DNA from 2 places in the Solibacillus sp. genome. Region 2 is predicted to be linked to the other one. Evidence: riboswitches for the same ligand, from Rfam matches in the RefSeq annotation. Region 2 holds a riboswitch; the other holds the start of a gene.
What was found. Region 2 has a riboswitch for FMN ahead of ribE (riboflavin synthase). Riboswitches for the same ligand answer to the same signal wherever they lie in the genome.
Positions count from the first base shown of each region.

Region 1: it holds a riboswitch for FMN, as region 2 does, so the genes downstream of both, ABS917_RS02090 (ECF transporter S component) here and ribE (riboflavin synthase) in region 2, are expected to answer to the same signal.

Region 1 is NZ_JBELZM010000001.1:421,642-436,720, reverse strand. Features, by position in the region: gene ABS917_RS02145 (ABC transporter ATP-binding protein) at 1-55, opposite strand, end outside; gene ABS917_RS02140 (ABC transporter permease) at 68-1,288, opposite strand; gene ABS917_RS02135 (ABC transporter) at 1,300-2,415, opposite strand; gene ABS917_RS02130 (aspartyl-phosphate phosphatase Spo0E family protein) at 2,792-2,971, shown strand; gene ABS917_RS02125 (VOC family protein) at 3,159-3,569, opposite strand; gene ABS917_RS02120 (SpoIIE family protein phosphatase) at 3,883-5,811, opposite strand; gene glnA (type I glutamate--ammonia ligase) at 6,119-7,465, opposite strand; gene ABS917_RS02110 (MerR family transcriptional regulator) at 7,506-7,901, opposite strand; gene ABS917_RS02105 (DUF6612 family protein) at 8,469-9,893, shown strand; gene ABS917_RS02100 (YitT family protein) at 10,042-10,899, shown strand; gene brnQ (branched-chain amino acid transport system II carrier protein) at 10,950-12,302, opposite strand; gene ABS917_RS02090 (ECF transporter S component) at 12,479-13,054, opposite strand; FMN riboswitch at 13,297-13,471, opposite strand; gene ABS917_RS02085 (hypothetical protein) at 13,576-14,799, opposite strand; gene ABS917_RS02080 (RNA polymerase sigma factor SigX) at 14,796-15,079, opposite strand, start outside.
Region 2 is NZ_JBELZM010000011.1:80,809-95,887, forward strand. Features, by position in the region: gene metE (5-methyltetrahydropteroyltriglutamate--homocysteine S-methyltransferase) at 1-2,023, shown strand, start outside; gene ABS917_RS12065 (hypothetical protein) at 2,035-2,214, shown strand; gene ABS917_RS12070 (transcription initiation factor TFIIIB) at 2,298-2,501, opposite strand; gene ABS917_RS12075 (VC0807 family protein) at 2,526-3,209, opposite strand; FMN riboswitch at 3,527-3,663, shown strand; FMN riboswitch at 3,761-3,895, shown strand; gene ribE (riboflavin synthase) at 4,017-4,652, shown strand; gene ribB (3,4-dihydroxy-2-butanone-4-phosphate synthase) at 4,667-5,278, shown strand; gene ribH (6,7-dimethyl-8-ribityllumazine synthase) at 5,294-5,758, shown strand; gene ABS917_RS12095 (PadR family transcriptional regulator) at 5,897-6,214, shown strand; gene ABS917_RS12100 (DUF2812 domain-containing protein) at 6,207-7,403, shown strand; gene ABS917_RS12105 (DUF2812 domain-containing protein) at 7,578-8,774, shown strand; gene ABS917_RS12110 (LysE family translocator) at 9,099-9,731, shown strand; gene ABS917_RS12115 (TspO/MBR family protein) at 9,851-10,576, shown strand; gene ABS917_RS12120 (copper resistance D family protein) at 10,635-11,714, opposite strand; gene ABS917_RS12125 (copper resistance CopC family protein) at 11,711-12,274, opposite strand; gene ABS917_RS12130 (alpha/beta hydrolase) at 12,432-13,181, shown strand; gene ABS917_RS12135 (SET domain-containing protein) at 13,201-13,584, opposite strand; gene ABS917_RS12140 (SLAP domain-containing protein) at 13,701-14,069, shown strand; gene ABS917_RS12145 (hypothetical protein) at 14,092-14,310, shown strand; gene ABS917_RS12150 (O-acetylhomoserine aminocarboxypropyltransferase/cysteine synthase family protein) at 14,739-15,079, shown strand, end outside.

The sequences.
Region 1 (15,079 bases), on a different contig from region 2:
CGTTGAGCACTTTTTTATCAGCAAACTGAACCGTTATATTTTCAATAGCGATCATTCGTTATCCCCCCTATTTTACAAGCTTGAAACGTTTATTAAGTGAAATGAGCAACGTAATTACCAACAGGACGACCGCGCACATTGTCAATAATAGCAGGCCGTATTGATAATCTACGTTATCACTTCCTAAATAATAGTTCTGATAACTAGACACAACTTTTCCGACATGGATATACGTTGTAGGTACTTTTTCCACTTCCCAAAAATATCCGATACCGCGGCTTATATAAAACTTTTCGCCAAAAATGACTAATAATCCGGCCGCCAAGTTCACCATTTCTTGTCGGAACAATACACTGCTTAAAATAACAACATTGATAATGACAATGAACCACAAAATGAGCAATGATAAAGACCTGCCCAAAAACATGCCCAATGTCAGCATATCAGCTAAACTATTATTCTCCAATGGTATGAAAACAGCTAAAGCTGCATATTCAGGTGATGGCAGTTTAAGTTGCCCGAAACCTGATTGAACTCCGATCACCATAAAACCAATAAATAAAGGGACAAATAAAGTGATACTGCCGATAAAAGCAACACATATTTTCACGAGCAGCTTCTTCCAGTCGGCAATGGGAAAGCCTTTCAGCACAGACGGGTGACGACGATCCTTCGTCACAATATCGATTGCCAATAATAAGGAACAAATAATTAATATTAAAGGAAGCCGGCCTTTCAGAAGTCGCTCAAGCGTTTGCAATGCTGTTCGCTGTTCAAACACACCAATCGACAACTCGTAATCCGCCTCTTTATAAGCACCATACCGGTAATGTTGATCCATTGCATTTACAAAACCTTCAGCATATGCAAATTCCCTGTCTTCCACATAATAACGGTCATTATAGGACAGATGCTCATTATAATAAGTCATATAGTTCATCTCAAAATACCAGGTGCTCGTTACTTCCGCATACTTTTTCAGATCATTTGCATCGAGTGCATCCATTCTCGCCTTATCCATCGGGTTGATAGCAGAAAACATTTGATAAGCACCAACTGTAACCGGATGTACTTCCCATAAATCCCTCTTACTTAAATCATCAATAAATTCCTGGCGCGTTAAATAGCGGGCTTCAATTTCCTCCCGATCGACCTTTTCAATCGGATCATAGGCAGGTGCGATTTTAAATGCATAAAATATCGCAGCAAATGCCAGCAGAAAATAGATCGCCAAGTTTTTCTTATTCGTAAAAAACTGTTTCAGTTCAAACTTAAAATATCCGTACATTTCTTTCCCCCCTAGGCCCTTTTAATTTTTCCTGTAGAGAAGAATGTTTTAATGACGAATAACATGATTAAAATACAAATAATCATAATCAGTAACCCGAAATTCATCGTTATATCCACAGGACGCACTAAATCTAACGGCATTCCATTTAAAATTTCATTGAAGTTCATAAAATGGAACGGATTGTACGGGAACATACTAATAATTGAAGGGAAAATAATAGGTAAAAAGAATAGAATAAAATGAACAAACAGTGTTAAATACATATTTTTCAGCAGTACATTTAAAATAATCGATAAGAGCATTACAAATATCGAGATGACGACCATGTAGACAATACATAGCCCAATATAGTGCACACTTGAAATTAATGCCGGCTCCCCTAAATATACGGCTACTTTTTCGGAACTATCTCCCAACCCATTAAATAACAATGGCGCCGCACTGATAAAGATGAGCACAATAAAGGCGACAACATACAAAAAGGCAATGATGCATTTGGATATCACGTATTGGTCAAATCGAACCGGGTAGCCTTTAATAATGCTTGAATGCTCAAAATCATCCAGAAGAATCGAACTCGTATAGAAGCTCATAAATATGTACCAGCCAACACCTACTAAACTAAAGAAATACAACAAAAACGGTATGTAATGAGATAAATCGCTAATCGTATTTTTGCCCGATTCGTACATCGTTTTAAAATATAAGTAGTTCAACGAATTTTGAAACTTGGTAGGCAGCATATCTTTCACTTTTTCGTATTCTTCCATATTAAAAGCTTGTTGGCGCAACTCAGCAATACGATAGGAAGCCTCATAATACATCGGATAGTTTTCTACAGTTAAGGAGGCAATTTGTAAAGCGACGGCACTTTTCTGCTGTGTCAGATTTTTAAATAAATCACTGCCATCTCCGTCCCTTGAGGCATCCTGAACTTGAAACTTGGATAATACAGCACGCGAACTGTAGTAGTCGCCCTTTTTTTCATTGAGCTGATCACCTATTGACTGCGCCTTAATAAAAAACATACATCCGAACACAATAACGATCACTGCGAGTAAAGCAACAATATTTTTTCGATTGGAGCGTTCGATTAGTAATCCAACTTTTAATGCCTGCAACATGTATAATCCCTTCCCCCTTCTATATATCGACATTGAAAACGGTTACAAACCTAAATTCCGATTTATCAGGTACTTTATTAGAATAATCTATCAATTGACAATTTACAAACTAAAAGGTAAATTTTCAAAAAACAGGAAAACAAGCCTTCCAAATCAACACCTCAATTTAACAATTTCGTTTCATAATTGAAGTCAATATGAGATGAAATTATTTTTGTATAATACACCTATTTTTTACAAATTTATGAACTTTTTATTTCTACCACGATTCGACACTTTATTATTTTTTAATAAGCTACGATGAATAAGCGCTGTTTTATTTAACTCGAAAACAATAAAACATCGTAATACTTCAGAAAGGAACATAAATTTAGCAATGAGATTTTTATTTTTTTTCAAAAAAATATTTAGGCTAAGATTGAGAATAAGAATTGAATCTAAAAGAAAAGACATGTACAAAAAAGCAAATGATCTAGGATTCACACACCCTGAAGTAGTACATTGCAGCCAAGAATTAGACGAATTACTTAATAAGTATTCGGATACCGCTGCATAAAATAGAGAGAATACATAAATAATGTGCTCAGGTTTGTAACATGGACCTGCCATATTTATGTTTTATTAATGAAAAGCGTTGGAGCATACAGCCCCAACGCTTTCTTTTTATCCGTTTTCATTTATCGGCGCGACCTTGCTATGTAGCAATAGTGCAGGTTTTGTTCCTATATATTGATTACAAGATATTAAATACCCTCTGTGTTCATCAATACTATACGCCAGCCATCCGGGTCCGCAATCGTCACACCTTTTTCTTCCCAATACGGATTTTCCGGTGGAACTTCGGTGTATCCCATACTAGCGAGACGAGACTGTACAGCTTGAATTTGTTCAGAATCAGGCATATAAAATACGAGCAAATTATCTTCCGTTGGTGCAGGACATGGACTTCCTTCTATATGTTCAGTAAATTCCAGATGATACGATGCATCCGGTAAGCCAATCATAATACCAGTGTACCCTCGATGCCCTTTAAAGCCGCCAAGTTTTTTAAGACCAAGACCTTCACAATAAAAACGTTCAATCTGTTCTATTTGATCAGTTGGCCGTGCGATGCGAAATTGTGCTACATGTAATGTTTCTGTCCAATGTTTCATTTACATCCCCTCCTTACCTCATTTTAGAGAAAAAAGGACAATAATACTCTACAACATTCGGATGAAATAAAGTCCTTAAACATTGTATAACGGAAAAATGCGTTGGAGCATACAGCCCCAACGCATTCCTCTTAGTACATCTTCATATATTGATTGCGTTCGTTCCCATTGTGTAACATTTATGCGGGTTCTTTCCTATATAATATGTGCTTTATAGTTTACCTGGCAATAAATGCACCGGTGTTCATCTACACAATAGACTAGCTATCCGGGTGCCAAACCTACTCTGGTCCTCTAACTGTTAACTCTTCAATCAAGCCTTCAATATTATAATCGTTTGGTCATCATGCACGTTCCATGCTCTGAGCTGATCCATTTCATCAAACACTTGCTGGACAAGGGATTCCGCTGTCTGAGAATGGTCACTCCTCAATACTGCTTCCTGCAGTAGAGTTGTTCCGTCTGGAGTATTTTCGTTTTTACACTCTGTGACACCATCAGTATAAAGTATAATTAAATCGCCATGGTTGAGTACGACACTATGGCTCATATAAACGCTGTCTGCAAAAATGCCCAGTGCGGGGTTGTTCGTATGCAACTCAACGAATTCATTACTCTCGGCTTTATACCATAAAATCGGTTCATGACCTCCTGTCGAATAGGAAAACGACCGTGTAGCTTGGTTGTAATTCGCCATTGACAAAGTGACAAACGAATAATCACTCGTGTAATCATGAACAAACGTATTCATGCTAGTAAGCACATCATGGGGCTTTTCGTAACGACTGTTGAAATCTTCCAACGCATAAACCATCATTGATTTCTGGATAGCAGCCGGAATACCTTTGCCGGATATATCTGCAATTGCCATCATTAACAGATCACCACGTGGAATTACGCTGTAAAAATCACCATTTAAAACACGAAATGGGACACTTACAGCACTAATATTTTTCTGAGCCTTCCATTTCCTTTGCTGGGAATTGAGCGATTCTTGCAACTTCATGGCCCAATTCATTTCAAGATCTATTTCCTTTTTTTCTCGCTGCAACTCACCAAATTCCAATTCCTGCGACAAGTCGGAAAAGGTAATAACTGTGCCAGCCTGATTTCCATTCCTCAGCATTGGCTCTGTTTTCATCAATACCGGAATAACACTGCCATCCTTACGTTTAAAAAATTGATTCCTTGAAGTGCGCGACTTGCCGTCAAGTGCTGTCTGCCAAGCCAGGCAATCCTGCTCGGAGAAATGGTCGCCATCGGAAGTACAATGTATGAGATTGTGAAAATCAAACTTGCGAATTTCTTCTTGTTCATAGCCGAGCATCCGTAAAGCCGACTCATTGATAAATGTAACTTTACCTTTATTATTAATACCATATACACCATCTGCAATTGAGTTCAACAAAAGCTCGTGTCTCGCGCTTAAATCACGCAGTTCCGAATATGGCCTTTTAATTTTTGCCAGATATATATGTTTCAACAGATAGTAATAACCCAGAACTTTAAAAATGTGTCCGGCCATATTACGGTATTCATTCACCTCCTGATAAGAAGTGAAAAGAATTGAAGACAAAATCAGATAAAATGAAGCAAGGCAAATATTCATATAAGTCAAATTCGACCAACTATAAATGGCTTTAAAAAGCACTAAAGCATGGATAATAATTGTTATAAATTCGAAGCCGATTTTCAGCGATGTCGGCTTGCCATCAATAATTAGAACTGGCATTTCCGCATAAAAATGAAAAATCACGAGCGATACCATTAAGGAATACAGCAATGCCAACAAATAGACGTACTTCCGGACGGACAGCTTTACCCTTGCTTGGAAATTTACGAGAATAACAATCAAAAAAATAATACTTTCCGTTAAGCGGGCTGCAACCCAGAACCATGTAGTCGCAAGTAGATTGCTTTCAATGATAAAAAAAGGCATTCCTAAAAAAGAGTATGTATGCATTAAGTCCAGCAGTGCCACCGAAACAAACATTGCCGAAAATACGAGCCAATTTGCTGACATCGTCTCTTTAAATGAAACCCAGCCATGAAGAGCAATCGAAAAAGCCACAAAAATGCTGCCTGTTTCAAGTATTCCATGAATAGCTTCATGGTTTGCGCGAATTGGCTCATATAGAGCTGAGAAGAAACCGTATTGAAAGTTCAACAAAACGAAAACAACTATGGAAAATAGCGCAAGCAACCTTGAAGGCAGTGCCATCCGTCGAATAAAAGCAATCATTGCTATCCTCCCCATTTCCACCCTCTAGGCAAACCTTTATTTACATAACAGTTCCAAATGTTAAACCAATTCTTCTTTTTACGTTTTATGTATATAAAAAACTGAATGTCGTTCTTTTCCATTTCAATAATTATACATTGTTTTTTTCATAATATCGAATTAATAATAATCGACTTTAATTTTAATTGGCTAAATACGGAGTTTCCGTTTAATTAAGTTTCACTCTTCATAGAAATAATAATTTTGATGGATATACTGAAAAATAAATAAAAAAAACGTTGGAGCATACAGCCCCAACGCTTTCCTCTTAGTACATTTTCATATATTGGTCACGTTCCCATTGATGTACAGATGTGCGGAACATATCAAACTCCACTTCTTTTGCTTCTTTGAAGTTTGCATAAATATGTTCACCTAACGCATCAATGATTACTTCATCTTTCGCTAAAGTAGCTAATGCTGCATCCAATGAACCTGGTAAACTTGCAATACCATAAGCTGCACGTTCTTCAGCATTCATCACATAAATGTTACGGTCAACCGGTGCTGGTGGCTCGATTTCATTTTTCACGCCATCCAATCCTGCAGCCAAAATAACGGCCATTGCTAAGTACGGGTTTGCAGATGGGTCAACTGAACGTAATTCAATACGAGTTGATAGACCACGAGATTCCGGAATACGTACTAATGGTGAACGGTTTTTAGGTGACCATGCCACATAACAAGGTGCTTCATAGCCTGGTACTAAACGTTTGTAAGAGTTTACAGTCGGATTTGTTACTGCTGTAAATCCTTGAACGTGCTTTAATACACCGGCTAAGAAATGTTTCGCTGTTTTTGATAACTGTAAGTCTTCCCCTTCATCCCAAAACGCATTTTTACTACCTTGAAATAATGATAAGTTGAAGTGCATTCCTGAACCGTTCACACCGAATAAAGGTTTTGGCATAAATGTCGCATGTAAGCCATGTTTACGTGCAATTGTTTTTACTACTAATTTGAACGTTTGAATATTATCGCACGCTTCCACCGCGTTGGCATATTTGAAGTCAATTTCGTGTTGACCCGGAGCTACTTCATGGTGGGATGCTTCAATTTCAAAGCCCATTTCCTCAAGTTCCAATACAATATCGCGGCGGCAGTTTTCGCCTAAATCTGTCGGTGCCAAGTCGAAGTATCCACCATCATCATTCAGTTCTAATGTTGGATTGCCTTTTTCATCTAATTTAAATAAGAAGAATTCCGGTTCAGGCCCTAAGTTAAAGCTTGTAAAACCTAGGTCTTCCATCTCTTTTAACATTCTTTTTAAGTTTGAGCGTGGATCCCCTTCAAAAGGAGAGCCGTCCGGACGTGCGATGTCACAAATTAATCGGGCAACTTTCCCTTTTTCTGCAGTCCACGGGAAAATCATGAAAGTATCTAAATCCGGACGCAAATACATGTCAGATTCTTCAATACGCACGAAACCTTCAATTGAAGAACCGTCAAACATCATTTTGTTATCCAGCGCTTTATCTAACTGACTTACCGGAATTTCAACGTTTTTGATTGTTCCTAGAATATCAGTAAATTGAAGACGGATAAACTTTACATTTTTATCTGCTACAATTTTTTTAATGCTTTCTTTCGTCGCTTTGCTTGTTCCATTCACCATTACATTTGCCATACATCAACACTCTCCTTTTTAGTTGGTCCTACTCAGTTTTATATTGAAAGAAACGCGATAAATCGCCTTGACGTAGGGATGTTTTTTGCATGCGCTGTGCTTGCTGCATTTCTTCCCGCAATATATTCCGCAATTCTGTATCTGTCACGCGTACTACGTCAGGTTTCTTTACATACTCTTTCGATCTCATTGCAAATACTTTTTTGACACCCGCCATATTAATGCCCTGGTCGAGTAACTCTCTAATTTCCAGCAACGCATCAATATCATCAAGAGAAAACATCCTTCGATTCCCTTCTGATCTGGCAGGGATGATTAATTCATGTTCTTCATAATAGCGAATTTGTCTAGCCGTTAATTCCGTCAATTGCATAACCATGCTAATCGGCAGTAACGGCATAGCTCTTCGAAACTCTCGACTCATCATCTCGCCTCCCTCTTCTTACCATTTACTTTAAATCAATGTGACGTTCTTTGTCAATCTAATGTTATAAAAACTAACATATCGTTTTTAGAATAATTTAATCGCATAATTCGAACATTTTAATTCCACAAAAAGAACCGTACGCCAAGAACAGCAATTAGCATACGGTCAACGAAGTTTCATTCTTTTTTATGTGAGCTTTCCTCTATTTTTAAAAGTTGTTTACATTTACGTTAGTTCCACCTGAATATTACAGTCCATGTCACAGTCATAATTAAAACTACAAATATTTTCAAAATTATGGATTTTAATGAAATAATTACACAATATTAATATATAATGGGTATATGTGATTTGGCATACTAAAAAAAGTGCTTAACTACTCTTACAAATAATAGAAATTAACTTTCCGTTACCCGGAAGCTTATTTGTCTTTCCTGCCGGTCACTTACTTTGTTTCTAATTCATCAGCTGCACGAAAACAGCTGCCGAATTAAGATAAAGTCTTTTGCAAATTATGCATGACACATGTGAATATTTGCTTAGGACAAGGAGGTTATATTTAGTATGAAAAAAAAGTTTTACACATTTGCAGTTGCTTCATTAGCAATGACAGCAGCACCGGTAGTCCCAGCTTCAGCTGCCGTAAATTTCACAGATGTCGCTGAAAACAACGTACATTTTAAGGCGATTACAGAATTGCATGCAGCCGAAATTATTAGTGGTTATCCAGATGGAACATTTAAACCCGCGCAGAATGTGACACGTGGACAGGCAGCTAAAATTATTGCCGGTGCACTTGGTCTTGATACGAAAAATGCGGTCAATCCTAAGTTCACCGATATTCCGGCATCACATCAGTACTACGGTTCTATCGCAGCATTGACTCCACTCGATGCAATTAAAGTGTATGAAGATAACACTTTCAAGCCAAATGAAACAATTACGCGTGGGGAATTTGCTTATATGCTCGCAAAAGCATTGGATTTAAAAGCTGAAGGCGACAGCCCTTTTCATGATGTGACCGGGGATAATGAATACGCTTATGTCGTTACAGCTTTATATGAATACGGTATAGCAAAGGGCATAAGTGATACGGAATTTGGCGTAGAGAAATCGATAACACGCGGTCAGCTAGCAACATTCATTTTCAATGTAATGAACGAATTCACAGAAAATGATACAGAAGCGGTTGAATCTTCAAAGGATTCAGCGCTATTAAAAACTATTTTCACAAAGGCAATCGAAAAACAACAAGCTACAACTAGCATGAAAGCAAAAATGACAATGACACAATCGATGGATATCCAAGATGGGGAAGAACGTATAAAAGTCGATACTAACGGAAAAATGGATATGTCAATTGTCAATAAACCTATGCAGTTCTTCATTGAAGGAACAATGTCTATGGTCGAGCCAACAACAGGCGAATCGATTGATATGCCTTTAAAAATGTATATGACAGAAAAAGATGGCATGTATATGTATGAAGGCATGTCAGAAACTTGGATTAAATATCCTGCCGACATGTTCGAAGAAATATTAGCGCAAGCTGGCGCACAAATTAATGCTGCTGATCAATTAGAAATGTTGCAGAAATTTGCAACCGATTTCAATATCAAAGAAACGGATGGGTATTATACATTAAATTTGAAAGGTACTGGAGATAACTTTACCGCTCTTATACAAGAACAAATGTCTGCCATGAACTTAGGTTTGGACGAGGAAGTAATGGCCGATATGAAAAATTTAAAATACGATAATTTTTCTTATGAAATCAAAATTAATAAGGAAACATTTGATATAGAAGAAATGGTAATGGACTTCGGATTCGGTATGAACCTGGAAGGTGTTGTAATGAATATAAAAAATAAATCAACTATGAAATATTCAGATTTTAATGCAGTACCAACTATAACAATCCCTGCCGAAGCTCTGGAAAACGCAAAATCTTTGGAGGATTTATTTGAATCAGAAATAGGAAATAAATAATTCCCAAAATTCCCATAAAAGCTGTCAGGAAAAAGTATTGTTTTTCCCGATAGCTTTTTTATTGAAAAATTACAGTTTTTTAGTGCAATGAAAAGTAATATCGCTATTATTCATGTATAATTGTTACCGTATATTGAGGGGGAATTTTATGTCAAAGCAACATATCGCAAAGTCAATCGGACAAAAAATCATCGTTATTATTGGCGGTTTAATTGCTGCTTACGGATTAGAAGCAGTATTAATACCAAATAACGTATCGGATGGTGGAATCACGGGGATTAGTATTGTCATTTCTCAGCTAACACCAGTATCATTAGGCCTGCTGATCGCCTTACTAAACATCCCGTTTATTTACTTAGGATATAAACAGATCGGAAAAACCTTCGCAATCAACTCCGTTATCGGTATTGCATCATTAGCAATTGGTACATCGCTTATGCACCATGTACCAACTATTATTACTGGCGATGCATTGCTTATTACAGTTGTAGGAGGAATTATTTTAGGTATTGGTATGGGGTTAGCGCTTCGTAATGGTGGCGCTCTTGATGGGATAGACATGCTTGCAGTGTTACTATCGAGAAAATTGCCTTTCGGTACAAGTGATCTCATTCTATTTTTAAACTTTTTCGTTTTCATTATCGTATCGTTTGTATTCGGCTTTAAAGGTGCTTTGTTATCAGCAATTGCTTATTATATCGCATCAAAAGTTATCTTGATTGTTGAAGAAGGACTTAGTGGTTCTAAAACATATAAAATCATTACAAAAGAGCCGGTTAAAATGGTCGAAACAATTCGAGATCGTTTAGGAAGAAGCGCCACTTTCAGCACAGTATACGGTGCATACTCCCATCAGGAATTTCAAGAAATTACATGTGTAATCAACCGGATGGAAGAAAGTAAGATAAAGGGAATTATTAAAGAAATCGATCCGAATGCCTTTGTGACAGTATACGAAGTGGTTGAAGTTAAAGGTGGAAGCTTTAAAAAGCAAAATATCCACTAAAACAGAAAATGGTTGTGTAAAAGGAAATTTTCCTTTTACACAACCATTTTTTAATCCTTATTGATTTCATTCGTGCGATTCGGAATACATAATCCGATAACCGCTCCTACTAACGCTGGAATTATCCACCCTAAACCAATGGAATAGAGCGGTAGGTAATCAGCGTAAATCGCTGAAATCGAAGACAGCACACTCACTTCAAATGCCGGCACACTTCCGATTAACGCATTGTACCCGTCAATTATACTAATAAAGAATACGAGTAAAATTGACCCTGCAAATACAGGCTTTTTGTAGTGAAATAGCGGTCCTAGAAGTGCAAGTATTATTAACACTATCGCCAGCGGGTAAAGGAACATCAACACTGGAATTGCATATGTAATAATATTTGTTAACCCAAAGTTCGCAATGATAAACGAAACTACACATAGCATCAATACAAATGTTTTATAGCTGACTTTCGGAAACACCTCATGGAAAAACTCACTGCAAGAAGTGATTAGCCCAATACTCGTTTTTAAACATGCAAGTACAATAATAATTGCTAACAAAATCGCGCCATATGAGCCGAAGTAATGATCGGCAACCGCAGCAAAAATTTGCCCGCCATTATCAAATGTACCAATTGCCGTTATACTTGATGCTCCCATATAAGCAATCAGACCGTAAATTAGCATCATTAATGCCATTGCGAAAATACCTGATTTCCAAGTCGCTTTTGCTATTTCTTTCTTATCTGTAATACCTGTCCGCTTTATCGCATTGATGACCACAATACCGAACGCAAGCGAAGCAAGCGCATCCATCGTATTATAACCTTCTTTAAAACCTGTCATAAACGCCTCGTTAATATAGGTTCCAGCAGGCTCAACGAATTTTCCCATTGGAGAAAACAGACTAATTCCGATTAATACAAATAAAAAGATTAAAAATGCTGGCGTTAAGTACTTCCCAATAATGTCCATTATCTTCGCCGGATTTAATGAAAAATAAAAAACTACCGTGAAGAAAATAAAACTGAATACCGCAAGCCACAATGTCGCCTGTGAAGGATCGATAAACGGTTCAAATCCAACGACAAACGGTACTGTTGCAGTACGCGGAATTGCAAAAAACGGCCCGATCGTTAAGTATAAGGCCAATGCAAAAAATAATCCAAACATCGGATGTACTTTACTCGCCAAATCACGCAATCCGTTACTTCCCGACAATCCGATTGCCAGAATACCTAAAAACGGCAAACCAATCGCCGTAACTAAAAAGCCAATTAGTGCAAACCAATAGTTCGTCCCTGCCAATTGCCCCATTTGAATCGGAAATATTAAATTCCCTGCTCCAAAAAACATCCCAAACAGCATCGTTCCGATAACTGCATAGGTTGAAAATGGTATTTTCTTGTCCATCATATTCTCTCCTAAGATGTCATTTCATGGTGTTTTAATGAAACGTCCAAATTTTCTTAACAATGTACAATATCATATCAGCACTATAATAGAATGACAATAGTAATAGTAAATATAAAAGGAGCGATGTCATAAAGCTAACACTTTTCGACATCACTCCATAATTTATTATTTAATTAAGCTAAATATTGTCTGCGCTGATTTTCAATCCATACACGCATTGTACGGTAAAGCATCGTCACGACCACAAACATCATAATCCCTTTAACAATATTAAACGGTAAAATACCCAACACGATCGTTTCGTACATATTATATTCGAAGCCTAGTAAGTACGTATACAGCGGTAAGAACGCCACGTAGTTTAATGCCGCCATTCCAAGTGACATTACAATTGTAGAAACAACTAAGCCTGTCATTAACCCTTTTGCAGAAGGGAATTTTTTATAAATATAGTAAGCTGGTAAAATGAATAATACGCCTGTAGCGAAGTTAGCCATATGACCTACCGGAATTCCTTCAGGAGCCCCTGTGTAAATCCAGTCAAGCACATTTTTAACAAGTTCAACTAGGATTCCTGCAACAGGTCCCATCGTAATTGCCGCAATCAATGCTGGCACATCACTAAAATCAATTTGTAAGAACACCGGGAACCATGGTAGCGGGAAGTTTAATAACATCAGTACAAATGAAACCCCACTCAGCATTGCGATTGTTACGAATGATCGCAACTTTAAACTTCTTTTTTGCATATAAATCTCTCCTCTTTGCTGATTCCATCTCGCAAGAAGAAAGGACGTATCAAATCATTTCATGAAAAAACCCTTATGCTAAACTTGAGCATAAGGGAGAAATAGGCACACTTGAATAAAGGGTCTATCTGTGCATTTGCAGCTATTCCTGTTTTTTGTATACGAAAAATATTCCGTTAACAAATAAGGAATTAGAAATAAGTACTGCAAAGCACGGCATTTTCAAAAAATGACGACCGTACCTTCACCTTCTCCCATCCAGACTATACTGTCGGCTTTGGAATTGCACCAAATCCTGCACACAAAAAGTGGCTCGCGGGCTCGAAAAGTTCAATATAACTTCCTCCAAGCAAATGGTCAGAGGTTATAACTTTTATTACCGCCGGTCGGGAGTTACACCCTGCCCCGAAGATGAATCAATATGAAATTATGTAGCAATTACCTTGCTATAACTATTATTATATATAAAAAAAAGGAATTGTAAAGTCCATTGCTTACAATTCCTAGTAAAATTATTTGAATTATTGAAATTCATAATGGATACGGTTTGCCGCAATTGGCTTCTCTATTGGTTTTGTGAAGTCAAAACCGCCCCATTGTTCCTGTACGATATTTTCAAATTTAACCTGTTTTTCAAAACTTGCCGCTGTCATTATTAATCCCTCAATCATTCGCATTGCCTGAGCGGGTTCATAATTCTCCAAGTTTAAAGGTTCTTCAAAAGTAATCGCAACGATGGACTCAGCGTCTTCAACTTTTAAATATACTCCCGGCAATATAACCGTTCTGTAGATATCATTCGCTTCCACCGTCATATTTTTGATTGCTTCTTGCACATCTTTAAAGCTCATTCGGAAATTCGGACTTAAATATACCGCCCCATTCCGCATCTGATACATAAAATAATTATATTGGGCGTTCTCATCATTTAATAAAAACGGCTCATTGACATCGCCAATATGGTCAAAGTATATTGGTTTTCCGGCAATATTTTCAATTTCCACTTCCATATATGCATCACTGAAAGTATCTACTAGGGAGCCTAGATAATTTGATAAGGAAGCTGTTCCCGCATCATATTGGTGATCTTCCGGCAGCGTATGAACAAGCCTGTTCCCTTCCTCACGCAAATCACCACTGTAAGGATGGTATTCATTAAAGCCTAGCGACTGTTCGTCAATCAGCGGACTGAATGTGTTATAAAGTTCCAGCTTCGTCGGATTTTCTGTACCCGTTTTCTCGGCAACAACTTCATTTGGAATCAGTATGCTTACAGGAACACTTTCTGCATCATCCCCTGCAAGACCAATTGCAAATAATGTGTTGTCCTCTAGCTCGTTTTCATAAACTAATGTTTGCTCAGGTTGAGCTTCCGTCGAGAAACTATTGATCATAGAGCGCTCATTTTGTGAAGATGCGTCTTCCTTTGCACTCATTGTCACACTCTCTTCCGATTCCGGATTGGCGAGATCGAATGCTTCATTCTGCATAGTGACCGACTCATTATTGCCTATAAATTGTGCACTGATCAGAACTATAATAAATATTGATGCAATTGAAACAAATAATGGTGCCCATCGTATGCCTTTTTGATTGTTTTGCTGTATGCGAGGCGGATCTTCATTAAATGCTCCTTCATCCATTAAACGATTAAATATCTCATCTTTTGAACGATGATCGGTTACTTTCGGTGCCTTTTTCAGAAAAATTTCAATTTCTTTTTCTTCCCAATGCTCCTTTTTCATAATGGATTCGCCTCCCTTCCTTCTTGCGCTTCCAATAGCAGCCGCAGATTCTTTAAAGCACGGTGCTGAGTCGTTTTAACTTTTCCGGTCGTCCACCCTAATATTTCCGCCGTTTCCTGAATTGAAAGTTCTTGAATAAACCTCATGATAATAACCATTTTCTGATCACCTGAACATTCCTCCAATGCAACGAGTAATTGATGGAGCTGATCATTCAATTCGGTAAATTGTTCAGGTGAAGGGACTGGGCTTACGAGTTGCTCTGTTTCCCAATCAAAAG
Region 2 (15,079 bases):
CCACCTTTCATTGCAGCATCATTTAACCGCGTATTTTGCAATGGCGCGCGGTGCTGAAAACGTGGTGGCAAGTGAAATGACGAAATGGTTCAACACGAATTATCACTATATTGTACCGGAATACGAAGGACAGAAACTGGCATTGCAACACAACTTTTACGCGCAATATATACAGGAGGCAATAGAAGCAGCCGGCACAATCCATCGTGTGACTATTATCGGTCCATTTACATTTTATAAACTGACGAAAGGTGTTGGCCCAGAACAAAAACAACACTATATTCAGCAGCTGGTAATGGTATATAAGGAGTTGCTTCAGTCGTTGGAAGCAAGTGGTGCAACGTCGATCCAGCTTGAAGAACCAAGCCTTACAAAAGACCTTACGTCCGAAGAAATAGCATTAGTTCAGCATTTCTATCATCAAGTATTAAACGGACTGACAGTCGAAACGATCTGCACAACTTATTTTGAAGCGTTATCCGATTATGAAACATTGATTGATTTGCCTGTTGATGGCTTTGGACTGGACTTTGTTCATGGGAAAAATGAAAATCTAGCAGCGTTAAAAAAGTTTGGTTTCCCAAAAGATAAAGTTCTATATGCAGGTATTATTAATGGTCGGGACATTTGGAGAGCCGAGTTGCAGAAGCAGTTGGCACTGATTGCGGAAATACGTTCCTATGTACCATTTTCACCAATCCATCTACAAACATCGTGCAGTCTACAGCATGTGCCAGTTACAACAGCAGGAGAGGATGGCATTTTGCCAGAGCTGCTAAATGCTCTAGCATTCGCCAATGAAAAAATTACGGAACTGCAAATGATTAAAGGGAAAATTCTTCAGCCCGAAGTCCTTCATATCCAGGCGTTTTTAGAAAGCGAAAAAGCAATCCGCACCTTGGCACTTCATGAATCGAGACAAAAGAAGGCTGTACATGCACATGTAAACGCATTAACACCGGAATCATTTAACCGAGCAGATAACTACAACAAACGCAGCAAACTGCAACGTGCCTTTTTACAGTTACCAGACTATCCGACAACAACAATCGGGAGTTTCCCGCAATCTGCAGAAGTTAAGAAAAACCGTAGTTTATGGCGAAAAGGGGAAATTACAACAACAGAGTATGAAGCATTCAATGCGAATGAAACGGCACGTTGGATTGCGATTCAGGAGCAACTTGGCCTTGATGTCCTTGTCCATGGAGAATTCGAGCGAACAGACATGGTGGAATTTTTTGGTGAAAAATTAAACGGATTTGCTTTTACGAAAAATGGATGGGTAGTTTCGTACGGATCGCGTTGTGTAAAACCGCCAATTATTTACGGAGATGTTGAATGGATAGAACCGATGACAGTTAAGGAAGTAAGTGCGGCACAATTACTTACGGAAAAACCGGTCAAAGGAATGCTGACAGGACCCGTTACAATTTTAAACTGGTCATTTGTAAGAAATGATTTACCGCGCTCAGAAGTTGCTTATCAAATCGGCCTGGCACTAAGAGAAGAAGTAAGGGCACTTGAAAATGCGGGAATCTATATTATTCAAGTAGATGAACCTGCTTTGAAAGAAGGCATGCCAATCCGTAAAAGTCTGCATAAGGCTTATATCGATGCGAGTGTAGCAGCATTTAAATTAGCGACAAGCGGTGTACGGGAAACGACCCAAATTCATACACATATGTGTTATTGCGAGTTTAACGATTTTATTGATGTAATAGAATCATTGGATGCGGATGTAATTTCAATTGAAACGTCACGAAGTCACGGGGAGCTGATAAAAGTACTGAAAGAAACACCATATGGACTTGGAATTGGCTTAGGTGTATATGATATTCATAGCCCGCGTATTCCAACTGTGGAAGAAATGGCGGCCATTATAGAAAATAGTAAAAGAGTAATCGCAAAAGAACAATTTTGGATCAATCCCGATTGTGGTCTGAAAACACGTACGGAACAAGAGACCATTGCATCATTGAAAAATATGGTGGCCGCAAAAAAGCGTCTAAAACAGTTGAATTAGGGGCGGTCACTATGAGTCGAATGAAAAGAAATTACACCCCTGTTTTTTTGACAGCTATAATGAATGGCTTTACAGGAAGTTATACAAAAAGCCTTAAAGAGTTACGAGATGAATTGATGGCGACATACCCAACGGATGCAAAGGAAATTCAAAAAGCCTACTATTCTGTAAAAGCTGTGTTAGTAGGCTAAATAAATTTTTTACAAACAGATAGAAATTACAATGCCCGTTGCAATGCAATATGCAACGGGCTATTTGTAATACTCATAACGAATTAAAAAGTCCCTTTAAATTTCTCGGGTTTTACTACATAGCCTTCAATAATAAACCCGCACTCGGTACAAATAATGTATTCGATATTGCATCCTAAACTTAATTTATTAACAGGTGACATAACACTGTACCCGCTATGTTTGCCTTTTCCTAATTCCGTGCCGCCGCATTTTGGGCATTCTTGTACATTAGCAAAGTTTTTCATCTCCATCAACCTTTCAATAAAAAATTAATCCGCCACAATGTCTGTTTCCGGCAGCTTTTCATCACCTTTTTCCTGTAATCCCTTCGTATATTTTTGCACAATTACATTAATGTAAAAGAACATCCCCATTAAAATGCCGGAAAACACCCATCCTGCAACTCGTTTATAAACCAGCATGTCACCAAAGCTGTCAATTCCATATTTCCGTAAGAGAAAGACCGTAATTCCTGCCATTACAAATCCACGAATAATAAAGACAATCTGAATGAGCTGAAACCATTGAAACATCCCTTTTTGAAAGAACAATGTTTTACTGTCCTTTCGTGAATGACCTTGCAAATAAGCAAAATCAACTGCAATATAAAGAGAAAAAGGCTGCTTCACGATGAGCAAAATTACATAAAGAAATGTGTAAAAAAGTCCTAAATAAACATTATTCCATATCATCTGCTCGGCTGAGCCGGATAGTAAATCGACCGTAGTACCAATCAGCATAGAGCCTAAAATAAACAAGCCTGTCATATTGAATTGACGATCCTTAGCAAAGCGGTAAACAGTATAAATTATTCCGGGAACAGTGGACAGCAGCATCGCAGCATAGTCACCAAAAAGCTCTCGGCCAAACTTCCAGATCGCATAAGGTAAAACTGCATAAAAAAGTAATTCCAGGAAGATAACATATTTATTCGACTGTGAATTATTCGCCATAAAAGCCTCCATTACCATTATAAAAGTTGTTTATAATATTATATTACTTAAGATTATCCGACACTATATTTCATAAGATAATAACTTGAAATAAAGCATCCAAGCAAATGGATAAAACTTAAAATTACCTTACAAATAACTCGTTTCTTGTTATGTAATATTCTGTATATTCTTCTACGTATTACCTTAAGAGAAGTTTCAAAATTTTAATTTAACAGGGGGAGAGGTAAAAGGTTTGAAGGAACAAAAAGTAAGTAGGTGCTAAAATACTATTAGCTTTTTAAAATATTTATGTTACAATAACTTTCAAATAAAATAATTTCCTTCGGGGTCGGGTGAAATTCCCAATCGACGGTGATGAGTTTATCTCTAAGCCCGTGAGCCACTTTATGTGTGCAGGATTTTGGTGCAAATCCAAAGCCGACAGTTATAGTCTGGATGGGAGAAGGAATGGCAACACATTTTTAAAATTTTATTTTAAACGTGATTTTTTGCTATACACTTTTCCTGTCGCGCCTTGTGACGGGATTTTTTATTTCCATTGAAAAAATAATTTCCTTCGGGGTCGGGTGAAATTCCCAATCGACGGTGATGAGTTAACCTCTAAGCCCGTGAGCCACTTTTGTGTGCAGGATTTGGTGCAAGTCCAAAGCCGACAGTTATAGTCTGGATGGGAGAAGGAAGCAATGTCAGCAGTTTTTTGAAAATTATCTTCAAGAAGCTTATTTGATGATGCTCAATTTTCCTCTCATCGAACTCCGAATTCAATCGGGGTTCTTTTTTTTATTTTAAAAAGAGGTGAGCAGGATGTTTACAGGAATCATTGAAGAACTTGGAACGGTTGATACAATCAGCCAGTCCACACAAGCGATGGAACTAGCCATTCGCGCAAGCAAAGTTTTAGAGGATGTTCAAATCGGGGACAGTATTGCCGTTAATGGTGTCTGTCTGACAGTGAAAGAATTCTCGCCATCCGTATTTTTAGCGGATGTTATGCCGGAAACCGTCAAAGCAACAAGCCTCCAGCAATTAGCAGCAGGTGTGCCTGTCAATCTGGAACGGGCAATGTCGGCGAATGGTCGTTTCGGCGGACATATTGTTTCGGGCCATGTTGATGGAATTGCAACAATTCAACGTAAAAGACCCGTCGCCAATGCGGTTTATATTGATCTGGCAATGGAAAAGCATTTGATTGCTGAATGTATTAAGAAAGGCTCGATTACAGTGGACGGCACGAGTTTAACAATTTTTGATGTGACAGATACATTCATTACCATTTCCTTAATCCCTCATACGTATGAGCAGACTGTATTAGGCTTTAAAAAGCCAGGAGATGTTGTGAACATTGAAACAGATCTAATCGGAAAATATGTAAAAAAACATTTACAAAATCAATCGGGAAGTACAATTACAATGGACTTTTTGCAACGTACCGGATTTTAAAGGAGTGGTGATAAATGAATACGATTGAAGAAGCAATTCAGGCATTGAAAAACGGCGAGATTATTATTGTGTCAGATGACGAAAATCGTGAAAATGAAGGGGATTTTCTAGTTTTAGGAGAATTCGCTACACCGGAAAATATTAATTTCATGGCACTTTATGGAAGAGGGTTGATTTGTACACCAATTTCATCTGCAATTGCAGAAAGGCTTTCCCTTCACCCAATGGTACAAAGCAATACCGATACATATCAAACTGCTTTTACGATTAGTATCGATCATATCCATACAACGACAGGTATAAGTGCATTTGAGCGTTCTAAAACGATGTTAGCATTACTGGATTCTGCAACAAAGCCGGAGCATTTTCATCGTCCGGGCCATGTTTTCCCGCTCATTGCAAAACAGGGAGGCGTGTTGGAGCGTCGCGGCCATACGGAAGCAGGCGTCGATCTGGCGAAGTTATGCGGTTCGGTTGAAGTCGCGGTCATCTGTGAAATTATGAACGAAGATGGTTCAATGGCCCGCATGCCGCAGCTCGAAAAGATAGCACAAAAACATAACCTGAAATTTATTACAATCGAGGACTTAGTTCAATATATAAAATTAACTACTGTAATGGTATAAAAAGGAGCAATTAAAATGGGAAAAACATTTGAAGCACAATTAGTCGGAACAGATTTGAAAATCGGAATTGTCGTAGGGCGATTCAATGAATTTATTAATGATAAATTATTAAGTGGTGCAATTGACGGCTTAAAACGTCATGGTGTTGATGAAGCAAATATTGATACAGCATGGGTTCCAGGTGCTTTTGAAGTACCGTTCGTAGCGAAAAAAATGGCTGAAACAAATAATTATGATGCAGTTATCGGATTAGGTACTGTCATTCGCGGATCTACAACACATTATGATTATGTATGTAACGAGGCAGCAAAAGGAATTGCAAAAGCGGGCTTGGATACAGGAGTTCCGGTAATTTTCGGCATTGTCACAACAGAAAATATTGAACAGGCGATCGAACGTGCTGGTACGAAAGCAGGTAATAAAGGCTACGACAGCGCGATGTCCGCAATTGAAATGGCAAACTTGAATAAAATGTTCTAATAAATATTATTGCAGGCCACTCCAAAATTTTGGGGTGGTTTTTTCTTTGCTTTCAATAACAAGTTTACAAATTATTTCCTGTAAATTACTATTACGTTATACGATATACCGCGTGACATAATAGCTGGAGGAATGAATATGTCTTATAATGGCGGACCGATGACTGAAGCAATGTATTATGTGTTATTGGCGTTAATGCGTCCTAACCATGGTTATCAGTTAATGCAATCCATTTCAGGAGTATCAAATGGCCGTTTAACAATGGGGCCCGGAACGTTATATGGTGTCCAATCACGAATGCAAAAGGACAGATTAATCGCTTTGTCAAAAGACGATGGGCGGAGAAAAATATATGAAATTACAAAAGAAGGTGAGCATGCATTAAGAATAGAATATGCTCGTCTAAAATCTCTGATTTTCGACAGCAGTATTTTAGAGGAGAGAAACGATGACTAAAATGGTGCGCAAAATCCGACCAACCAACTACTGGCGAATCGGAGAACATGAAAGCTGGTTTTCGGATATGTCGTTACAAGGGTTGCACATTCATAAAATGGGAACTAATTTAGCCACTTTTAAAAAAGGCGACCCGAAGCGAATCGAATACCGGATTGAAGTGACAGACAGGAAATTAATTACTTATGAGCAAATTGATCTGTACGAGGAAAACGGCTGGGAGTATGTCACAAGCTATCAATGGTTTCATGTTTTCTCTTCGCCAACTGAAAACAATGCGCCCGAAATCCACACAGATTCTGCAGAACAGGCATTTACATTACAGCGGCTAAGTAAAAAACTCGTATTTAATTTAATATGGATTTCTCTGGGAGTAGTCCTGATTCTGGGTATGCTTTTGACGATGTGGTTTTTGGATGGAACCCCGATCTTACGGTTAGTTGAAGGATATGTCGTTCAGCAAAGTATCCTTGCTCTCGTCTATATTCACTATGTTTTTTACGCGATAAGAGCTATACTAGCGATTAAAGAATTGAAGGAAAGTTTAATAGAAGGCAAAGCCATCAATCACCACGCCCCCTGGAGAAAAACTTTGCGGAAAAATAGTGTATTTTCGGTTGTTCTCATAGGAATTATTCTTATAAGCGGCTTAATGCCATTTTATCAATTAAAAAAAACGGATACCTTTACACTTCCAAAAAATGAAGAAAACTTACCGTTTGTCCGTTTAGCCGATATCGAACAAAATTCACAGTTAACCCGGGATGGATATTCTAGTGATGAAGTTGATTGGGCGAACCGCTATACAACAAATTGGAGTATCTTTGCACCCGTGCAGTTTGAGACAGATGAAAATGGAATAATTAAGGATGAAATGTGGTTGGATAAAAGCGGTACATACTCACCGAGCGTTTCTACTGAAATATACAATTTAACATTTCAGGTGTTCGCTAAACCATTGCTGTCTGACTTGATGGAGTGGCATACATACGGAGATGAGAGGGAAAGTTTTATCGTAAAGAAACACCCTGGTTTTGATCACCTTGTTACGCGCGAGGATAAAGAATGGAAACAATTAGTTGCTTCAAAAGGTAAGGTGGTTATGTATATACGTTATTACGGATATGCAGAGCTTGATGTACTAGTGGAAAATGCAGCTCAGAAAATATTGCTGCTTGCGGATAGTTAGTTCCAGGCAATGTAAAAGGCAATCTTACTTGGGTAGGGTTGCCTTTTTGCTTAGAACATTTCAATTTTTTTATTGCGTCAGGGAGTGCTAAAATGGTTTCCTGGTCCAATTTATTTATTTACAAACATTCCCTGCTATTCTATTGTTAGGTCAGATATATAGGGGGGGAGAGCGATGGCGGAAATAGTACACAGAATAAGACCCGGGCAGTATTGGCGTATCAAGGAACATGAAAGCTGGTTTTCAGATATGTCCGAGCAAGGGTTGCATTTTTATGAGATTGGTACTCATTTTGCAAAGTTTAAAAAAGGCGACCGCAAAAGAATGGATTACCGACTGGAACTGGCAAAAAGCAAATATATCTCGAGTGAAAAAATACGCTTATTTGAAGAAAACGGCTGGGATTATATTGCGAGTGACCGCAATTTTCACGTGTTTGCTGCTCCGACTGATCGTAAAGTAAATGAACCACCAATAGATCGAGAAGAGCAAATCTCAATAGCAAAAAAGGCTTTTAATAAAACATTATTTAATTTTATAGTTAATTTAATTGCAATTATTGTAATCACTACGTTTTTCATAAAAATTATTGAAAACGGAAATATTACTGTTTCGCAACTGATAGATGGATTTACACTTGCCCCATTGTTAGTCTTATTTGTTAATTTTATACAAATACTTCCGATAGGTAAAAGCTTATTTGAAATTAATCGTTTGCGGAATGAACTTAAAGATAGGAAAGTAGACGATCAACAAATACCATGGGAAAACTTTTATTGGTCAAGTATAGTCTTCAGTTTCTTATTATTAGTAATTACATTAACTATTGTGTTTATACCGATTTACCAAATATGGAGTATGAAAACAAACCCTTTACCAGAAGAAGATACAGGGCTGCCAATTGTCCGTCTTGCTTCAATTGAAAATCAGCCGCATCTTAAAAGGAAGCCATTTTATTTCGAAGGAGAGGATTTGGGGAGCACCTACTCATCACAGTGGAATATTTTCGCTTCTGTACAATATGATTCAACAGAAAGGGGCGTTATTCAGGATGGGGAATGGTACGATCCAAATAATGCATATCAACCATCAATCTCATCGGAAGTTTATAAGTTACGGTTCCATTCCCATGTTAGCTCATTAGTTAATGAGTTAATAATCAAGCATACATATGGAAGTGAACCTGCAAGTTTTAAAGAAAGAAAACACACAGCTTTTGATCGTCTGCTAATTAGGGATAATTCTTTTCACAAAGATTTTCTATTTGTAAGGGGTCGGATCGTGATGTATATCAATTATACTGGTCAGGTTGAAGATAATGTAATCATAGAGAAAGCTGCAGAAAAAATGGCATTGCTTGCTGACGATTGAAGGAATCGCTAGTAATATTCAAATAATCATTTAAATCATCTAATATCAATTTGACATCTTCTAATAAGTTACCGATTTTCTAATATATGGCACTTGTTCTAATAATGCTCTTAGATGTTCAATTAAACATTCGGAATATGCTAATAAACCTTTGGTGTTTTCTAATAAATATAAAATTCTTCTAATAAAATCAGTCACAGGTCATATCATCAGAATTCATACAAGTAACGCCACACTAGCAATCCATTAAACATAAAATTCCCCTAGCTTCATTTTGATGAACATGTTACCATATTTAAAAATTCAGAAAATGAAGGTGAGTAAATGGAGAATCTTGTGTTCTTTATCATTGCGTGTGTTCTTCTGATTGTATTGCCGGGTCCTGATACAGCGATCGTTACGAAAAATACGATTGTTAACGGGCAAAAGGGCGGATTTCAAACGATGGTCGGCTCTTGTGCGGGGTTAACCGTCCATACAATTGCGGCGGTTGCGGGGCTATCGGCGATTATTGTAAAATCTGCCGTGGCATTTACAGTGCTGAAATACGTTGGAGCAGCTTATTTATGCTATTTAGGTATCAAAACATTAATGAGCATGCGTGCGAAAAAAGCGGATACGGGGGAAATGACGGACATTCCGGAAATTGAAGCTAAAGGAAATTCATATTTTAAGCAGGGTCTCATTACAAATATCACAAACCCTAAAGTAGCAGTATTTTTCCTGACGTTTTTACCGCAATTCCTATCAAAAGGGGCAGAACCATTTTGGCCATTTTTGACAATGGGAATTATCTATATTGTTTTAACATTTATTTGGTTTGCGCTCTATGTATTTTTATTAAACAAAATCCGCAATTTCATGAAAAAACCTGCTACACAATCGGTGATCGAAACGTTAACTGGAGCGGTTCTAATCGGCTTTGGCATCAAACTTGCATTTGAAAAACAGACGTGATAGTCAACATGTGCGTAATTCACAACCACATTGCCTTTAAAACGCAATAGCCTTTCACCGCTTATTCTTTTTTAAAGAAGGGTATAGTTCCCTAATTCTAGAAAAAAGGATGATGAAAAATGGGCTTGTATATTACAATGTGGATAGCCATGATCGCTGTAATAGTAGTAAATGCGCTATCAAATACACTGCCGTTAAACGGGCAGACGGCATCAGAAATTTCGAATCGATTAGAAGTATTATTTACGCCAGCAGGCTACGTGTTTTCAATTTGGTCTTTAATTTATATACTGCTTGTCATATGGCTGATTACTATATACCGCAAAGTGAAAGACAATCGTTTTAAAGGAAAAGTGGGTATTTTATTTATCATCAGCTGTATATTTAATATTGCTTGGCTGTTCAGCTGGCATTATGAACAGTTTATACTATCCATTATCGTAATGTTCTTTTTGTTATTTACACTCATTGCGATTTACCAGCAGTATAAAAACACGGAGAAAGGTCTTTCAGAACGCTTTCCGTTTTCATTTTACTTGGCGTGGATATCTGTAGCGACAATCGCTAATGTAAGCTATGTGTTAAAATATCATGGTGTCGATTTGGGGATTTCAGAGGTAATCGGATCACTCGTACTTGTCGGGGTTGCGGTGATTCTCGGTTATCTGGCCGTTGCGATTTCAAAAGATATTTTCTTTACACTCGTCATCGTATGGGCACTAATCGGTATTGCGGTAAAAACAGATGAGACGACAATGCAGAACGGTACAATTGCATTAACTGTAATATTAATTATCGCGGCGCTCATTCGCTATATGCGTATGAAGACAAAAAGGCTAGCCTAATGAATAAGGGTTGTAGAAAAGTCGGTGATGACTTTTACTACAACCCTTTATTTTGACATTATTTAAAAAATACAATTGACATAAAGCCCATGTAAAAACATAGTGTGAGCGCAAAAGTCATGGCAGCCGATACAACGACCGGCAGCTGTTTAATATAACTTATGATGACAAGACCGATGAACAGTGCAGTCAACAGGAAAAATCCTAATCCAATACCAGTCATTTGCAGATAACCTCGCATGCCGGCTTCAATCGAGCTACGGTAGAACATTTCAAAAAACGGCGAGATTTCCTGAACATAAAAAGTGGGTGGCTGTTGTTCACTATATAGCGCGGTAATGAATAAAATCAACACGAGCAAAACTGTTTCGATTCTTACCCACGTACGTGGTTCAAATAATGGCTTGTCCATTTTCAGTTTAATAAGCAGGCCGTTTGCCAAAACAATAACAGTCAAAGGTACGAGCAGAACATGCTTTATGAACAAAAAATGTCCATAATTACTCGACCAGCTTGTCACATAGCCCGGTACGATTGTGTCAGTCATAAGAACACCTGTTAATGCAACAGCAGTAAAAGCTACGAGAGCAACAGGGGAGAACCACTTCAAAAAAGCGTCCCAGTTTTGCGCATCTTTTGAGAAAAAGCTCATCAGTACTAAGATGCCGAGCCATACACTGATAGCAAGAAGGTGAACAAAATCCAGTGCCGACCCGACAATGCCTGTCATCGAACCTGCATGACTAATATAGCCAATTGCCGCCATAATGGCGATTAAAATAAAAATTGACATGAACGCTAAAAGCTTCGTAGGTTTCTTCATAAATTGGCGAATCATTATAAGCAAAATAAACGTAAAGCCAATGACCGCGAGCCATGAATGGCCAACTTTAAATTTTATAAGCAGCATAACCACTGATTCCATGAAGCCAAACTGTGGTGTCAAAATTGTCAGCAATTGAATATTCGGTACAAATGTGACAACCGGCAAGATGACCGCGCTAACAATGAGCCACTTTGCAGAAACATCAATTTTCGGACGAACTGTTTCTGGGATACAGTACAGGATAAATGAGCCCATAAGAAGTGCTAAACTAACATAGAGTAAAAATTGACTAAAAATGGTCAATGCTATCATTTTACATTTTTCCGTTTAGCAATCGTGAAAATACTTACTATTATAATAAGAAGTAAAAGGGCTCCAACGATATATAGTAATGTATTGTTTGATGATTCTTCCTCATCTACCGCAGTCGTTTCCGCTGCATTATTTTCTACCGTTTCGTTTACTTCTACTTGCTCTTCATTTTCTTCTGTAACTTTTTCTTCGACCGGTTCTTCAGCTACAGGTGCATCAACCGTAAATGAGAATTTACCTGACAATGGATGGCCATCAGAACTAATACTATTCCACTCAACAGTATAGTCATCATTTGGTAATGGGGAATCAAAAGTACCCGTTAATACACCATCGACTAAATCCATCGTAACCGTTTCTATTTCTTCACCGTTACTTGAAATGACTTTAAATGTACTGCCTACTTCAATTTTCCCGGCGTATGTAAGTTCGATCGCCTGCAATGTTTCTGTTACAACTGCTCCATCTTCTGGGTTTGTCGTGTCTAAGTACGTATGTGCTGCTACGTTCGGTACAGCTAAAAATAACGCAGCAAGAATCGATAATAATATTGTTCTCATATTAATATGATTCTCCTTTCATAGGTTTTTTTACTCAATCCATATTGTAGCCGAACAATAAAACATTTGCACTGTTTCCGCTTTTTAAACTTGAGGAAATGTCAGTAAGAGAGAATTGTTATGCTATAATATTGTCACAAATGAAAAGGGGAACAACATGAAACATTTTGTAGAGGATATTTATTTAAATGGACATAAACAGGCGGTTCTGCTTTTACATAGTTTTACGAGCAATGCGAAAGAGATGCACTATATGGCACAAATGCTTCATAGTAAAGGATATACAAGTTATGCACCAAATCTGGCAGGGCACGGAGCATCACCGGAACAATTATTTGCAAGTTCTATGGAGCAGATATGGAAACATAGCAGACAGGCAGTTCAATTTTTAATCGATGAAAAATATGAAGCGATTACGGTAATTGGCCAGTCATTAGGTGGTGTACTAGGAATAAGACTGGCAAATGAATTCCCTGAAGTGAATGCTTTATGTATTATTTCTTCACCAGTATTGGAGCGGCCTGTGGAAGGTCTGGAACAGCGTGTTGTCTATTATTCCAAGAGGTATTTACAAAATAGAGGAAGTTCTGAACAGGAACTGCAAGATTTTTTAGACGATCACTTTCCAAGACCTGCCGAAAAACTGATTGCACTGCAGCAGTTTATCGTTGAAACAGGAAAACAGCTTCATTTACTGAAACAACCGCTTTTCCTGGCAAAAGGTATGCTCGACGAACCGGTTTTCCACCAAAGCATTGATATAATTGAAAAGACTGCAATTAGCAAATCTATTACGAAAAAAAAATACGCCAACAGCGGCCATCTTATTACATTAGGAAAAGAACGCGAATTACTGACGGAAGATATCATTCGATTTATCGAGGGAACAGAAAAAGGAACTGTCTAATTTTAGACAGCTCCCCGTGTTATTCTTCTTCGTTGTTAAACCATAGTGGGTCATTGTCATCTACATCGCCATTATAATTAATAAAAATCTCTTCGCCGGCTTCAATATCTTTATAAGCAAAGAAATCGAATGTTTCGTTGTCGAAATTAATTTCATATGTGGCATTCGGCTCATAAGAATGGTTAAATAGCATCCCGTAGCCTAATAGGATTGCAGAGCGTCCAATGCCAAATTCAAACGCATAATCCGCAAGATTCGTTTTTTCAATATGTTCATGCTGCTCGTTTGGATAGCTTAATACTGGTGCTTGGTGGAATAACGTTCCTTTAGGAATTGCATTAATCGCAAAAATGCCGCGATTATATTCACCATCACTTATCGGGGAATTCTTTACTTCGATCATATTTTTTCGCCTTCTAACTTTTAAGATTCTTTCTTACTGTAACATGTATTATAGAAGAAAGGTTGATTTATTACTTATTTTAATTACATAAATAATTCATGGGAAGGGTGAAGTTCATGCAAAAACTGCAATTTGAAGCTGCATGGGATAAAACAATTTCAGCTCAGGACCGATTATTAATCGAACAAGCTTTTCATAAAACAAAAGAACAGGATAAGTGCATTTCCTGTTACATAATTCGAACGGCCACTAATCATAAAGAACAGAAGCTCATTATAACGCTTATTCATAATCGGACAGATCAACCACTTAATTTCCATAATAGGGAAGTAAGCATTATAACAGAAGCGGGGAAAATTACTCAAAATTTTACAATTGATGCACTCAAAATTCCTCCTTATTGTTCAATGCCATGGACTTTTATTTTCGACGAAAGTATTAATTTTGTTTTCACAGAAATAAAACAGATGTATATTGAAATATAATAGGATTGAGGTGAAGGAATCGATGCATGAAATGAATGCAGGAATTTGGCTCACATTCGTAACCCCTATCTTTTTAATCACTGCATTATATTTTACACTGTCTTTTTTTCAGCACTTGAAAATCGATAATGTTCGATTAATGACACAATCTAAGTGGGGTGCAGTCATCTCACTGGCGATTGCATTAATTGTACCGGTGATTTATCAAATTGTTGTTTATTATCAAGTCATGAATTATTAAACATGGTAAAAACCAAAAGACCGCTATGTAAATAGTGGTTTTTTCTTCTTCTAACTCCAAAATCACCCTATATATCTCATAATTAATTTGTAAATAAATACAAATAAATACGTTTTTTTACGTTAATCCGCAAAAAGCATACTATTCCAGTAAGGATTGTTTAAATTAACTGTTGACATTGAATAAAAGCATCTGTAAACTTACGAATTAAGATTACTGAATTGCTAGAAAATTCTATTTCCAGTAAAAGAAATACATCAAATTAAATTAAGTGCCTAGATTTTTTTTGTTTTATATCCATACTATTTTTATAGGTATTATATTCATTGATTAACGGAAAAGTAGTATACACCGTAAAAGGTGAACTGTCAGAACAGGAATTGCTTACACTCACTAAAAAATTTCTTTATTAAAGGAGAATCTTTCATATGACATTTTTTAATCAAGAAACAATCGCTCTCCATACAGGTCAAACAGTTGATCCGGTAACACGCTCGCGTGCAGTTCCGCTGTATCAGACAACTTCGTATGTATTTGATGACACGGAACATGCAGCAAACCTATTTAAATTACAGGAAAGCGGCTATTTATATTCGAGAAATGCCAATCCGACAAATGCTGTATTTGAAGAACGTCTTGCTGCATTGGAAAACGGTGTAGGAGGATTTGCGGTCGCTTCAGGACAGGCGGCCATTTTAATTGCTGTACTGACTGTCGCACAGGCAGGCGATGAGATTGTAGCAACGAACGCCCTTTATGGCGGCACCTA